Regions from separate parts of the Bacillus sp. FSL H8-0534 genome, predicted to be linked through region 2. Evidence: riboswitches for the same ligand, from Rfam matches in the RefSeq annotation. Region 2 holds a riboswitch; the other holds the start of a gene.

Region 1 (6,492 bases), 240 kb from region 2:
TCACAATATCATGTTGGAAAAAGAACTCCTTCATCACCCTTTTCATTCATCCTATCCCCTTTCTTAGAAAAAACAGCCATAACATATCGTTACGACTGTTTTCATTCTATCTATCTTATTCTCTTTTACTCACAAATTTGCTCGCTGTTCTATTGTAGAGAAAAAATTTTGCGAACCAAATATATTTTGTTTCGGTATAATGTGTTCAACTGCAAAGACAGTTACTTCACCTCCCTGTACCTCTCCAATAATCAGTCCCAGTATTGCATGATTTACAGCAAATGTTGGCTGCTTTGTTTGAAGTAGTCTTTCAACAGTTTGAAGAACGGCCTCATATAAAGGGTCCCTATCCGTTATTTCTTTTCGAATTTTTGGTGCTAATGTAATGATAATTTCTTTTCCATTAACTGTGGTTCGATACATAAAAATCTCCCCTTCAATCTTATATGAACAACTGTAAAGCTTTATACGCAAAATGAATCGAATACCCGACTAAGATAAATCCAGCTCCCGCTGTAATATAACCGAGTACCTTTGGTTTAAGCACTGTGCGTCCAAAATGAACAGAAAAGGCAATATTTAAATTCCATAAAATAATGCCACCAATTATGCAAAGACTATATAAAAAGGCCTCTTGTTTTGTTACTTTCGTGAGCAGTGAATTAAGCGTACTCCCATATACACCAAACCAAAAGACAAGATTTAACGGATTAGATACCGCAATTAAAAATCCTGCCATAAAGGATTGACGAAGTCCACCTACCTCTTCTTGTTTATATTCCATATTTGAATGTGAAATTCCTTGTTTTACACTTTGAAATCCTAAATAAAACAATAAGAAAAAACCTATACAATACATAAATGCTTGTACATATGTATACATAAATACAGAAGATAATCCAAAGTAAATAAGCAGCATAAATAAAATATCTGCACTCATGCCTCCTATCCCAACAAACCAAGCATGCCAAAACCCACGTTCGATCCCTCTTTTTAACATTTCAATATTAATTGGCCCTACTGGTGCCGCTAGTGAAATTCCTAGTATAAATTGCTGTATAATTGCTCCAAACATCGCTCTATCCTTTCTATATCATTTTACTATTAGCTAATGTAAACAGTACTAAAAATAGACTAACTTTTATAAAAAATATACATATATAAAATGCCCTTTTTCATCCAAAATATGCAAAAAAGCCATCCTTAATGATGGCTTTCATTTTAGTACTTTATGATGAAATGGACATTTTCCTTCGATTGGTTCGATGTCATCTCCAATAAAATATTGTTTCCATTCCTGATGATTCGGATCACCATAGTGACTTATATTGGGATGTTTCGGCAGCTGATCCCACTTTTCCACTCGTTCTCTAACCGTTTGTCTGGAATATGCCCCTTTCGGTCGATCTCCTTCTAATCCATCAAATATGATCCGTGGCTGAAATCCTATAATGAGCGAATTTCCTAAATGCCTCGTTTTTCTCTGTTTATAGGCAGGAGCATTCCCAAATGCAAACATCGGCTCCCCACCAAATGAAAATTCCCATAAGTAATGATCTGGATTTTTTGGAATTTGCTCTGGCCATGGCTGTTCATCCTTTTCATGTAAATATTGTAGCACTCTCCAAAAGTACATGCGGTAATATTCGAGCGATCTTTCTTCACACTCTGGCTCAACAAAAAGAAAAAAACCTCTTCTTACAACTGGTCGCTCATTCATTAACTGTAAAAAAGAAAACAGAGTCTTGGGTAAATGACTCCAATCATCCTGAGATAAAAACGAGTAACGAAGTTCATTTTTCTTTAAGGCCGTTAAGCCAAAATAGCACGGAAAAGTTGGCTCTAATACAACATTAGAAAAATTCTCAAATTCTTTTGAAACCCAACTTGGTATATCACTCCTAGTTTTAATTTCTTGATTATCTAACAAATAAGACTTACTCATTCTCTCACCTCATTATGTACAGCATTCATTTAAGCATATTAAGAATATAAGTTGTCCTATACCATTTTAGAAACTTGTGTAAAAATTATTTGAAAATACAAAAATATAAAACCGCTTACTTGACTAAAATCTACCATTTCATGTATATTTAAAATATCATTTAGCAGAATATTCGATAATATAGCATTTTCAGTTTTATGAATTCGCAAATATTTCAAATGAACTTCACTAAATGAAAAAGTAATCGTTTTTTAGGAGGAATTGTAACATGCAAGGAAAAGTAAAATGGTTTAACAACGAAAAAGGTTTTGGATTTATCGAAATTGAAGGTGCTGACGATGTATTCGTACATTTCACAGCTATTCAAGGCGAAGGCTACAAAGCTTTAGAAGAAGGTCAAGAAGTATCTTTCGACATCGTTGAAGGAAACCGTGGACCACAAGCTGCTAACGTAGTAAAACTTTAATCCAACATATAACAGGAGGTTACCTTATTTGGTAACCTCCTTTGTTATTCCTTTGTATATTTCCTTTTTGCAGAGTAAAAACTATGTGAAATGTGACAGAATACAAAGGAGGAATCGACAATGGGTTCACATGTAAATGATTTTGAAGAAGTAAAATTCCGTGTAGAAACAGCACAAAAAATGGTAGGTTCTGCTACAATTACAATGGATCCTGAATCACTGCAGCATGCGACGACTGCAGTAGAATCTGCACGCTCTCAGCTTGAAACAATGAAATCTGTTGCAACAGATTTAGACGAGCCTTTCTTAATGAATGAAGAAAAAAAACTAAGCCTATGCGAACACCAATTGAAAGAAGCTAAGCATTAAAAAAACATCCAGAGCTACCTCTGGATGTTTTTTATGATAATTGATTGCCATATTCTTTTAACTTCGCTCCCACTGTGCATTGCCGAATACAAAAAGAATGGGCATAGTACTTACTTTGTGTTTTTCTATAGTGTTCTTGTAAAAAACATCCTTCACAATACGTCTCTAATAAATCATTTACCTCTATAATGAGCTGCTTCTTATTCACCAGTGCACCTCTCTATTCTGTTACTTCCTTATGACTATCGATCGGTGTCCCTTCCAATGCTTGCGCGGCCAATTGATGTGCTTCTTTATTTTGTTTTCTTGTTACTGGCTCACAGACAAGCTTCAATTTCATTTGCTTTGCTTTTTGTTCAATTTGATCTAAATAGTGATTCAAATGTTCATCATAGCATGGCCACTGTCCAGCTAATTGCTGAAGTACGACTTGAGAATCACCATGAAGCGTAACTGATTCATATTTGATTCCTAATTCTTCTAATACATCCATTCCATATAATAACGCTGCATACTCTGCCTCATTATTATCATATATACCTTCTATGTAAGCATTTCGACGAACACGATACACTTTTTTCCCTTTTTTATAGTACACGCATATTCCAAGTCCCGCCTCTTTCGTTTCGATGTCATATCCTCCATCAAAGTAAATGCGAATTTCTTGCGGATCTTCTTCCACTTGTTTACTCAATTTTTTCATTTCTTTCAGCGTCCATTCCGCGCCCATTTCATCGTAAAATACGAGTTCTTTTACTCTTCCCGTTTTCTCAAAATCCACTGCAAATTGGAGAGCTTCTTCCATACTCATATAATCTGTTATTAATTCTGTTTGAAGACCATGTTTTGTTTTATACAACCAATTCATTTTATACTTCATACTATTTTCCCCTTATATAAGACTTCATATTTTTATTTTATTATATTTTACCAAGAGTCACAGTATTATATGCGAATGAATCAAATCATATTGTAAGTAACTACCATTATCTGAACTTAACTTAGACTGCTCTCCTAACTCACAAGAAAGAGGAGCGTCTGTATGATTAGAAGGGCTTCATCCTCCATCAAAGTCCTTTGAACTCCTCAAAATTTTGAGATAAAGTGAAACTTCCATCAGTGGGGTTTTTCTTCATCCCCCACTGATGGTTAGTTGAACCAATCGGGCTTTTACGAGCAGTTATCCCCCACCTATCTTCCTCATTTCTCTCTGGATCTTGAGGTAGGGGTCTTACTGTCCGTTAATGCGGGATAAAATGAAACTTTAATCAGTCCTCACAAATCGGGATAAAGCGATTACTTATAGAAATACTAACTTAGATTTAGCCCTTATCCTCTTCGAAAACAAAAAAGAAAATTCAGACACGTGTTATAGTAATGAAAAAACTATCAATTCTAACATCACAATCATTAAAGTTCCTAATCCAACAAATGCAATTTTTTTCTGAATCTCGGTTTCTTTACTGCTATTAGATATACTGAGAGAACTTACTTATATACAAATAAAGAGGCTACCCAATCCTTTCGATTTGGTTCAGCCTCTTTATTTATTACATCACCTTTTCAAATTGCACTCGTTTATTAATCCAATACATAACAGGCATACCAATTGCCATCACGACAAATTCACCAGCTGCACATGTAAGCCATGTAAATAAAAATGGCAGATCGAATGCAAGATGAAGTTCAATCGCTATCATAAACATTGTAACTGTAAAGATAACTGTATTAAAAATCATGCGCGCCCAAACACCCTTAATAAAGCGCATGGAAATAATAGTAGCAAGAAGTGCAAGAATGGATTGCCCCACTCCAAATACTAAATCATACGCAATCATAGGTGAGAAAAAGAGATTTGTTAAAAATACCCCTAAGACAATTCCATAAATTGATTTCTTATTAAATACAACGAGATGATTAAACATCTCCGAAATACGAAATTGTACATTCGTAAAGCCAAACGGCTGAATAAGTGCTGAAACAGCAATATATAATGCTGCTAAAATACCATTACCAACTAATGTTTTTATATTCATGACAAAATCTCCTTAGTTTTTTTACGTGGGATGGTTTCGAACCACGTGATTCGTTTTTAAACAACAATTTTATATTGTACGCAATAGCAAACCATTCGTCAATAGATTCCTACCATCCACTACCCTTTTTCTTATAGACCACGTATAATAAAGAATATGAAAGATTTAGGAGGTTTCACTTCATGACAGCAACAATTCAAAACGAAAAAGTGATCGTTTCCATCTCTGAAAAAGGTGCAGAGTTACAAAGCGTTCGCTTAAAAGAAGACAACACAGAATATATGTGGCAAGGAAATCCTAACTATTGGGGGCGCCGTGCACCAATTTTATTCCCAATTGTCGGTAGATTAGTGGACAATATATATTATGTAGATGGTAAACCTTATTCATTAACACAGCACGGCTTCGCTCGCGATCTTACATTTTCAGTAAAAGAGCAAAGTGAAACAAAAATTACTTATGCAGTCACTAGTAATCAAGAAACTTTACAAAAATATCCGTACGAATTTGAGTTACGTGTTTCTTATGAACTAGACGAGCAAAATATACATGTTACTTATGAAGTTATCAACCCTACTTCAAAAGAAATGTTCTTTTCTATCGGAGCACATCCAGGCTTCAATTGTCCTTTAATAGAAGATGAATCATTTACAGATTACCATTTATCATTTAATGGCCCTGAACATTTAGAAACAAACGTTCTAAAAGGACCATTTCTTTCAAAAGAAAAACAACTAATGGTTGAAAACAAGACAGAATTACCACTTACATACGATTTATTCAAAAATGATGCCCTTATTTTTGAAAATATGAATACAAATGAAATTTCCATTCGCTCTCATAAACATAATAAGTTTGTAAAAGTAGCATTTGAAGGTTTCCCATTGGTTGGTGTGTGGACACTAGAAAATGACGCTCCTTTCTTATGTATCGAACCGTGGTATGGAATTGCTGATGAAGTAGAACCAGCTAAAGATTTCAAAGAGAAAAAAGGCGTACAATCCTTACAAGCAAATGAAACGTTTACATGTCGCTACAGCATTACAATTGGATAAAGTGCATTTTTCATATTCTATCCCCCGCCCCTAGAAGTTTTTAGGCGGGGTGATTACTATCAGCTAACGCTATATAATAATGGAGGTATTCAATTTTGATTGAAGTATATATTGATGGTGCATCAAAGGGAAATCCAGGTCCTTCTGGTGCTGGGGTTTTTATTAAAGGTGTGCAGCCACCTGTGCAATTATCACTGCCGCTTGGAATCATGTCCAACCATGAAGCTGAATATCATGCATTACTGGTCGCATTAAAATATTGCATGGAACATAATTATAGCATTGTATCTTTTCGCACAGATTCACAGCTTGTTGAACGTGCTGTAGAAAAAGAATATGCAAAAAACAAAACGTATGCACCACTTTTAGAAGAAGCACTAGCGTACATCAAAAGCTTTGATCTTTTCTTTATAAAGTGGATTCCAAATAGTCAAAACAAAGTTGCCGATGAATTAGCAAGAAAAGCCATTTTACAAAATTAATGGGGGTTTTAGTGTGAAAAAAAGGATGGATTGCTCCTCTCGCTTTATTATTTGTCTGCTTTATTTGGGGAGCCACATTTGTTGTCGTTCAAAATGCAATGTCATTTGTTGGGCCATTTACTTTTAATGGTATTCGCTT
Region 2 (6,492 bases):
AAGAGTTAGACAGTATTTATGATGAACTTGTAAAAGTAAGAACGAAGATTGCGAAAACACTTGGTTTTAAAAACTTTGTTGAACTTGGATATGCAAGAATGTATCGCACAGATTATAATGCGGAAATGGTTGCCAATTATCGTAAACAAGTACTAGATTACATCGTTCCAGTTGCGACAGAATTACGAAAAAGGCAGCAAGCACGCATTGGTGTAGAAAAGCTTGCTTACTATGATGAGAATTTTGAATATGCAACAGGTAATCCGACTCCAAAGGGAGATGCAGAGTGGATTATTAATCATGGGAAGACAATGTATAAAGAATTATCAAAAGAAACAGATGAGTTCTTCAACTTTATGTTAGATAATGAATTATTAGATTTAGTTGCGAAAAAAGGAAAAGCTGGTGGCGGTTATTGTACATACATTGAAAATTATAAAGCTCCGTTTATTTTCTCGAACTTTAATGGAACATCAGGTGATATTGATGTGTTAACACACGAGGCAGGTCATGCGTTTCAAGTATATGAGAGTCGGAAGTTTGAAATTCCAGAGTACAATTGGCCAACGTACGAAGCGTGTGAAATTCATTCTATGAGTATGGAATTTTTCACGTGGCCATGGATGAAATTATTCTTTGAGGAAGATACGGATAAATATTATTTCTCTCATTTAAGTTCAGCACTTCTATTTTTACCATACGGTGTATCTGTTGATGAATATCAACATTATGTATATGAAAATCCGGAAGCATCTCCAGAGGATCGCAAAGCGGCATGGCGTAATATTGAGAGAAAGTACTTACCACATCGAGACTATGAAGACAATGATTATTTAGAACGTGGTGGTTTCTGGCAGCGTCAAGGGCATATTTATAGCTCACCTTTCTACTATATTGATTATACATTAGCTCAAATTTGCGCACTGCAATTTTGGAAGCGAGCAAGAGACAATAGACAAGAAGCGTGGGAAGACTATGTGAACCTTTGTCAAAAGGGTGGAAGTCAATCCTTCTTACAATTAGTAGAAATTGCGAATTTGACATCTCCATTTACAGATGGGTGTGTGCAAGGCGTAATCACTGAGATTCAAACGTGGTTACATGCAGTGGATGACACAAAATTGTAAAAATCAACCTTGTTTTTTTCACATTTTGTAATCGACACATTCATAAAACAATGAGATAATATAAGAAAATTCAGATTTATTTAAAGGTGTTTCTAAGTTGGAAACACCTTTTTTTACCAAAAAAGAGGGGGGAGAATTATGCTTCAATCTAATATGAATATTAGTTTGGAAACTTTGCTGCAATCGTTACAATCTACAAGAAACACACTATTATCAGAAATTGAGATGTTAAATGATACGGAAGTGAATGTAAAACCGCGCCGTGATAAATGGAGTATCATTCAAATTATGCATCATCTACACCTAATTGAACAATCTGTCACTTCATCCCTTGTGTATGCTTTACAGAAAAAAGACAAAAAAGTAGTTCCACTCAAAGATCTCCAACTTACTCTTGATCGAACATATAAACGAGAAGCACCTCAACAAATGCAACCAACAGAAACATTAATGAAAAGACAACAAGGAATTCAATTACTCGAACATTCACGCGCAGAATTATTGCATACGCTGCATAGTATTATAGACGAAAAAGAATTGTTCGAAAATTCGTTAAAACATCCTGTGTTTCAGGAGCTTAATCTATATCAATGGATTCAATTCCTTGATTTACATGAACAACGCCATCTTACACAGTTAAAAGAAGCAAAATATGCGATTTTGCAAAGGTAAAGAAAAATTCCCATTTACATGGGAACTATATTGAATAAATAAGAAGAAGCGAGGTAGTAATTATCTCGCTTCTTCTTATTTATCCCTGCTTTTCGAGGGTAGTAATATCCACTCCTTAAGATGCAGAAAAAGAAGATGGGTAGGGGATAAACCACTTATAAAATCCTAATTAATGAGGACTAATTATTAGTGGAGGATGAAGAAACTGGATTGATGCATATTTTTATCTTTTATTTTGGAATAATACATAAAGAGAACATAGAAGGAGTTGAAAGCATGTCACACAAAAAGAAAGAGCAAGAGCGTAGTTGGAAGGCACGAAAAGAAAATCAAAAACCGCATGGGAAAGTAAAGACTTTTGCGGAACTTGTTGATGAAACGGAAAAAACGTGATGATTCCATCACGTTTTTTGTATGAGTGGGAAAGTTAATAGAAAGGTTGTACCAATGTCTTTTTCACTTGAAATATCGATTTTTCCACCCATTGCTTTTACGATGCTGAATACGACCATCATCCCAAGTCCAGTGCCTTTTTCTTTCGTTGAATAGAAGGGAGAACCAAGACGTTTCAGTTGTTCTAGATCCATGCCAATACCAGTATCTTTTATGGCTAACTGTATCTGTGTATGACTCGGTATTAATGTGAGAATAAGATCTCCCCCTTTTGGCATGGCTTCAATACAATTTTTTAAAATGTTTAATAAGCATTGGTTAAATTTTTGTTTTTCTCCAGAAATACAAAAGATGTTGCTTTGCTTTGTGTAAGTTATACGAACATTTGTCAAATTAGCTAGTGGAGTAATGAGAGATACAGCACGAAGTAATTCATCTTCGATTTGTAATACTTGTTCTTTTTCTATACTTGGTTTTGCAAATGTTAGATAATCTGTGAGTACGTGATTTGCTTGTTCAATACCACGTATAGCAATTTCTGTATATAATTTTCGATCTTCTTCAGAGCATTCTTCGGATTGTAGGAGTTGTAAAAAACCTTTCGTTGAAGTTAAAGGATTACGAACTTCATGAGAGATAGAGGCAGCCATTTCTCCGATTAGGTGAAATTTTTCAGCGTTAATTAGTTCTTCTTGTAGGCGTATTTGTAATTGTAGTACGTTTAGTAAATAAAGAATAAGAATGGTACCAATGATGGTACATAATTCATACACAATAATATGAGGGAGGTAATATTCAGTGCTAGGAACTTCAGCAAGGAAAAAAGGAATCCAGCTAAATACGTATACAAAACTATATAAAATAGCAAGTACTACTTTTATATGATTGCTCCCTCTTTGAAAGAGTCTGTATGTGGCAAGGAGAATAATATATAAGCAAATGGAAGCTATAATAGATGGAAAAACTCCTATGCCTCCTAACAAAAAACGGTATATGTTTAATACAGCTAAAATCGATCCACCAGCAATAGGACCTCCTGTTAACGTACCGACAATTAATACAATATGACGCATATCAAATTGAAATCCATTATCCATCCTTGCTGCAAAAGAAATACAAAGAATTGTTGCAGCACTGCAAAATAATATAAATACGGTTGAATTTAACTTAGGTGAATGTTTCCCTTTTTGATTCCAAAATGAGTGATACATTAGCATCATAACGAGGATGGATAATATGTTTAAAAAGAGATAAATAATAAAGAGTTTCAGGTTTATCTCCTCCCTATTCTCATATGTATGGTGTTATATAAGTACAAATTGAAAAACCGACATAAAACCTTTCTTTTTAGGTGAGAGAGCATCCGGCCATGCATAGAAGCAGTCAGCGCCTCTTTCTGCCCCATGCAAAGTGAAAACAAAGAGAGAAAATAAGTAGCGGTCACCTTTTGTTCTTTATAGCAGCGACTTATATGTTGGGAAATCAAAATGGATTTATATAAGTATAATCATACTATTAAAATACAAGAAAATGAATCTTAAACTTACAAAAAAGACAGAAAAATCAGATGTTTTTCTGGATATGTGCAGTATGTTACAATATGTGTTGTTAATGAAAGAAGAAATTCCATGTATAACATGGGAGAGGTTCGCGAACTCCCTCTATAAAAAACTATGGAAACAACAATATCCTTAGGTATTGTTTTGTTTTTTTATTGTGACAGTTCAAGAACGTTCTTTCTTCTTATTCGTAGTAGAGAAGGAGAATGAGTGAGATGAAAAAAGAAAAAGCAGTTGTCGTTTTTAGTGGTGGCCAGGATAGTACAACATGTTTATTTTGGGCAATGCAGCAGTTCGCAGAAGTTGAAGCTGTGACATTTAATTATAATCAACGTCATAAGTTAGAAATCGACTGTGCAGCTGATATTGCGAAAGAGTTAGGAATTAAACATACAGTACTTGACATGAGCCTATTAAATCAACTTGCTCCAAATGCGTTAACGAGAACGGATATGGAGATTACACATGAAGAAGGTGAATTGCCATCAACATTTGTAGATGGACGAAATTTACTATTCTTATCATTTGCAGCTGTGCTAGCAAAACAAGTTGGAGCACGTCATATTGTAACGGGCGTATGTGAAACAGATTTTAGCGGTTACCCTGATTGTCGTGATGTATTTGTGAAATCGTTAAACGTTACTTTAAATTTATCTATGGATTATCCATTTGTTATTCATACACCACTTATGTGGATTGATAAAGCAGAAACATGGAAATTGTCAGACGAACTTGGCGCATTTGAGTTTGTTAGAGAAAAAACATTAACATGTTATAACGGAATAATCGGTGATGGCTGCGGTGAATGTCCAGCTTGTAAACTTCGTAAAGCAGGTTTAGATACGTATTTACAAGAACGCGAAGGAGCGAACGCATAATGGAACAGAATTTTTTTGGATTTCGCATTGTAGAAAATTTACAAAAAGTGGACAAGGACATTCAACGTGAACAACTGAAATATCATAATAAACGAGTGATGGTAAGTAAGGAATTTACATTTGATGCAGCGCATCATTTGCACTGTTATGAGGGGAAATGTAAAAATTTACATGGTCACACATACAAAGTTGTTTTTGGAATTAGTGGATATGTAAATGAGATTGGACTTGCTATTGACTTTGGAGATATAAAAGAAATTTGGAAAAATGAAATAGAAATTTATTTGGATCATCGTTATTTAAATGAAACATTACCAGCGATGAATACGACAGCTGAAAATATGGTCGTTTGGATATATGAGAAGATGGCAGAGGCACTTACAAAAGAAGACCGTGCAAATGAATATAAAGGAGCACGGGTTGAATTTGTTCGTCTATTTGAAACACCAACAAGTTATGCAGAAGTAAGACGGGAGTGGATGATCGGTGAGTAAAATTCCTGTTCTGGAAATTTTTGGGCCGACCATTCAAGGTGAAGGAATGGTTGTTGGACAAAAGACGATGTTCATTCGTACAGCAGGTTGTGACTATAGTTGCGCGTGGTGCGATTCGTCCTTTACATGGGATGGATCAGCGAAAGAACAAATTCGGCAAATGACTCCCGAAGAGATATGGAGTGAGCTTGTAGAAATTGGTGGAGAAAATTTTTCACATGTAACGATTTCAGGTGGGAATCCAGTGTTGTTGAAAAATATAGATGATTTTCTGTCTTTATTACAAGAAAAACAAATTCGCACCGCCATTGAGACGCAAGGAAGTAAATGGCAGGAATGGTTGCTTCATATTGACGAAATAACAATTTCGCCAAAGCCCCCAAGCTCACAGATGAAAACTGATTTTATTATGCTGGATTCTGTTATTGAAAGATTAGCAGGAAAAGATTTTAGCTTAAAAGTCGTTGTATTTGATGATCACGATTTTGAATATGCGATAAAAGTGCATGAGCGTTATCCGCATGTACCGTTTTTCTTACAAGTTGGAAATGATGATACGAAAACAGTGGATGATGCAATTCTTATTAGGAATTTACTACAAAAATATGAATGGCTCATTGAAAAAGCTGTTCATTGCAAAGAAATGAATGACGCAAAAGTATTACCTCAGCTTCACGCGTTAGTGTGGGGAAATAAACGAGGCGTATAAGGAATCGAATTGAAGGGATGTATGAAAAATGGCAGGAAGATTAGATGAAGATTTAAAAGATGTAACGTTACTTGGAAACCAAAATACAAAATATTTATTTGAATATAGCCCAAAAATTTTAGAGACATTTGATAATAATCATCCAAACCGTGATTATTTTGTAAAGTTCAACTGTCCTGAATTTACAAGCTTATGTCCAAAAACAGGACAACCAGATTTTGCAACGATCTATATTAGTTATATTCCAGAGCAAAAAATGGTAGAGAGTAAATCATTAAAATTGTATTTATTTAGTTTCCGTAACCATGGAGATTTTCATGAAGATTGTATGAATGTCATTATGAATGATTTAATCAAATTAATGGATCCACGTTATATTGAAGTGTGGGGGAAATTCACACCACGTGGTGGTATCTCGATTGATCCATATTGTAACTATGGTCGTCCTGGTACAAAATATGAAAAAATGGCAGAATATCGCATGATGAATCACGATTTATATCCTGAAACAATCGATAATCGTTAATGAAAAAGGATCTGTATGATACATGCAGATCCTTTTTTTTCTATTATATTACGCATGTTGATTGATAACTGTATAGTTTTTGTGATTTACAACTGTAAGAGGTTCCATATCTAGTTCTCTAAAATTCTCCATGA

The links. A riboswitch is a leader RNA that binds a small molecule or an ion and turns the genes downstream of it on or off. The one in region 2 is predicted to bind preQ1.
Region 1: linked by a shared signal. The riboswitch ahead of MHH71_RS07575 (QueT transporter family protein) and the one ahead of queC (7-cyano-7-deazaguanine synthase QueC) in region 2 are both predicted to bind preQ1.

The regions. Positions count from the first base shown of each region.
Region 1 covers NZ_JBBOUC010000001.1:1,443,814-1,450,305, forward strand. Annotated here, with positions in the region: partial or broken gene MHH71_RS07535 (sterol desaturase family protein) at 1-46, opposite strand, end outside; gene MHH71_RS07540 (hypothetical protein) at 130-423, opposite strand; gene MHH71_RS07545 (LysE family transporter) at 443-1,075, opposite strand; gene MHH71_RS07550 (YqcI/YcgG family protein) at 1,217-1,945, opposite strand; gene cspB (cold shock-like protein CspB) at 2,214-2,411, shown strand; gene MHH71_RS07560 (DUF2564 family protein) at 2,532-2,780, shown strand; gene MHH71_RS07565 (zinc-finger domain-containing protein) at 2,812-2,988, opposite strand; gene MHH71_RS07570 (ribonuclease H family protein) at 3,001-3,660, opposite strand; gene MHH71_RS07575 (QueT transporter family protein) at 4,331-4,816, opposite strand; PreQ1 riboswitch class I at 4,823-4,867, opposite strand; gene MHH71_RS07580 (aldose 1-epimerase family protein) at 4,999-5,871, shown strand; gene MHH71_RS07585 (reverse transcriptase-like protein) at 5,967-6,353, shown strand; gene MHH71_RS07590 (DMT family transporter) at 6,383-6,492, shown strand, end outside.
Region 2 covers NZ_JBBOUC010000001.1:1,683,642-1,690,133, reverse strand. Annotated here, with positions in the region: gene MHH71_RS08915 (M3 family oligoendopeptidase) at 1-1,127, shown strand, start outside; gene MHH71_RS08910 (DinB family protein) at 1,266-1,799, shown strand; gene MHH71_RS08905 (DUF6254 family protein) at 2,076-2,192, shown strand; gene MHH71_RS08900 (ATP-binding protein) at 2,201-3,409, opposite strand; PreQ1 riboswitch class I at 3,830-3,873, shown strand; gene queC (7-cyano-7-deazaguanine synthase QueC) at 3,967-4,629, shown strand; gene queD (6-carboxytetrahydropterin synthase QueD) at 4,629-5,123, shown strand; gene queE (7-carboxy-7-deazaguanine synthase QueE) at 5,116-5,832, shown strand; gene queF (preQ(1) synthase) at 5,861-6,358, shown strand; gene MHH71_RS08875 (YkvS family protein) at 6,407-6,492, opposite strand, start outside.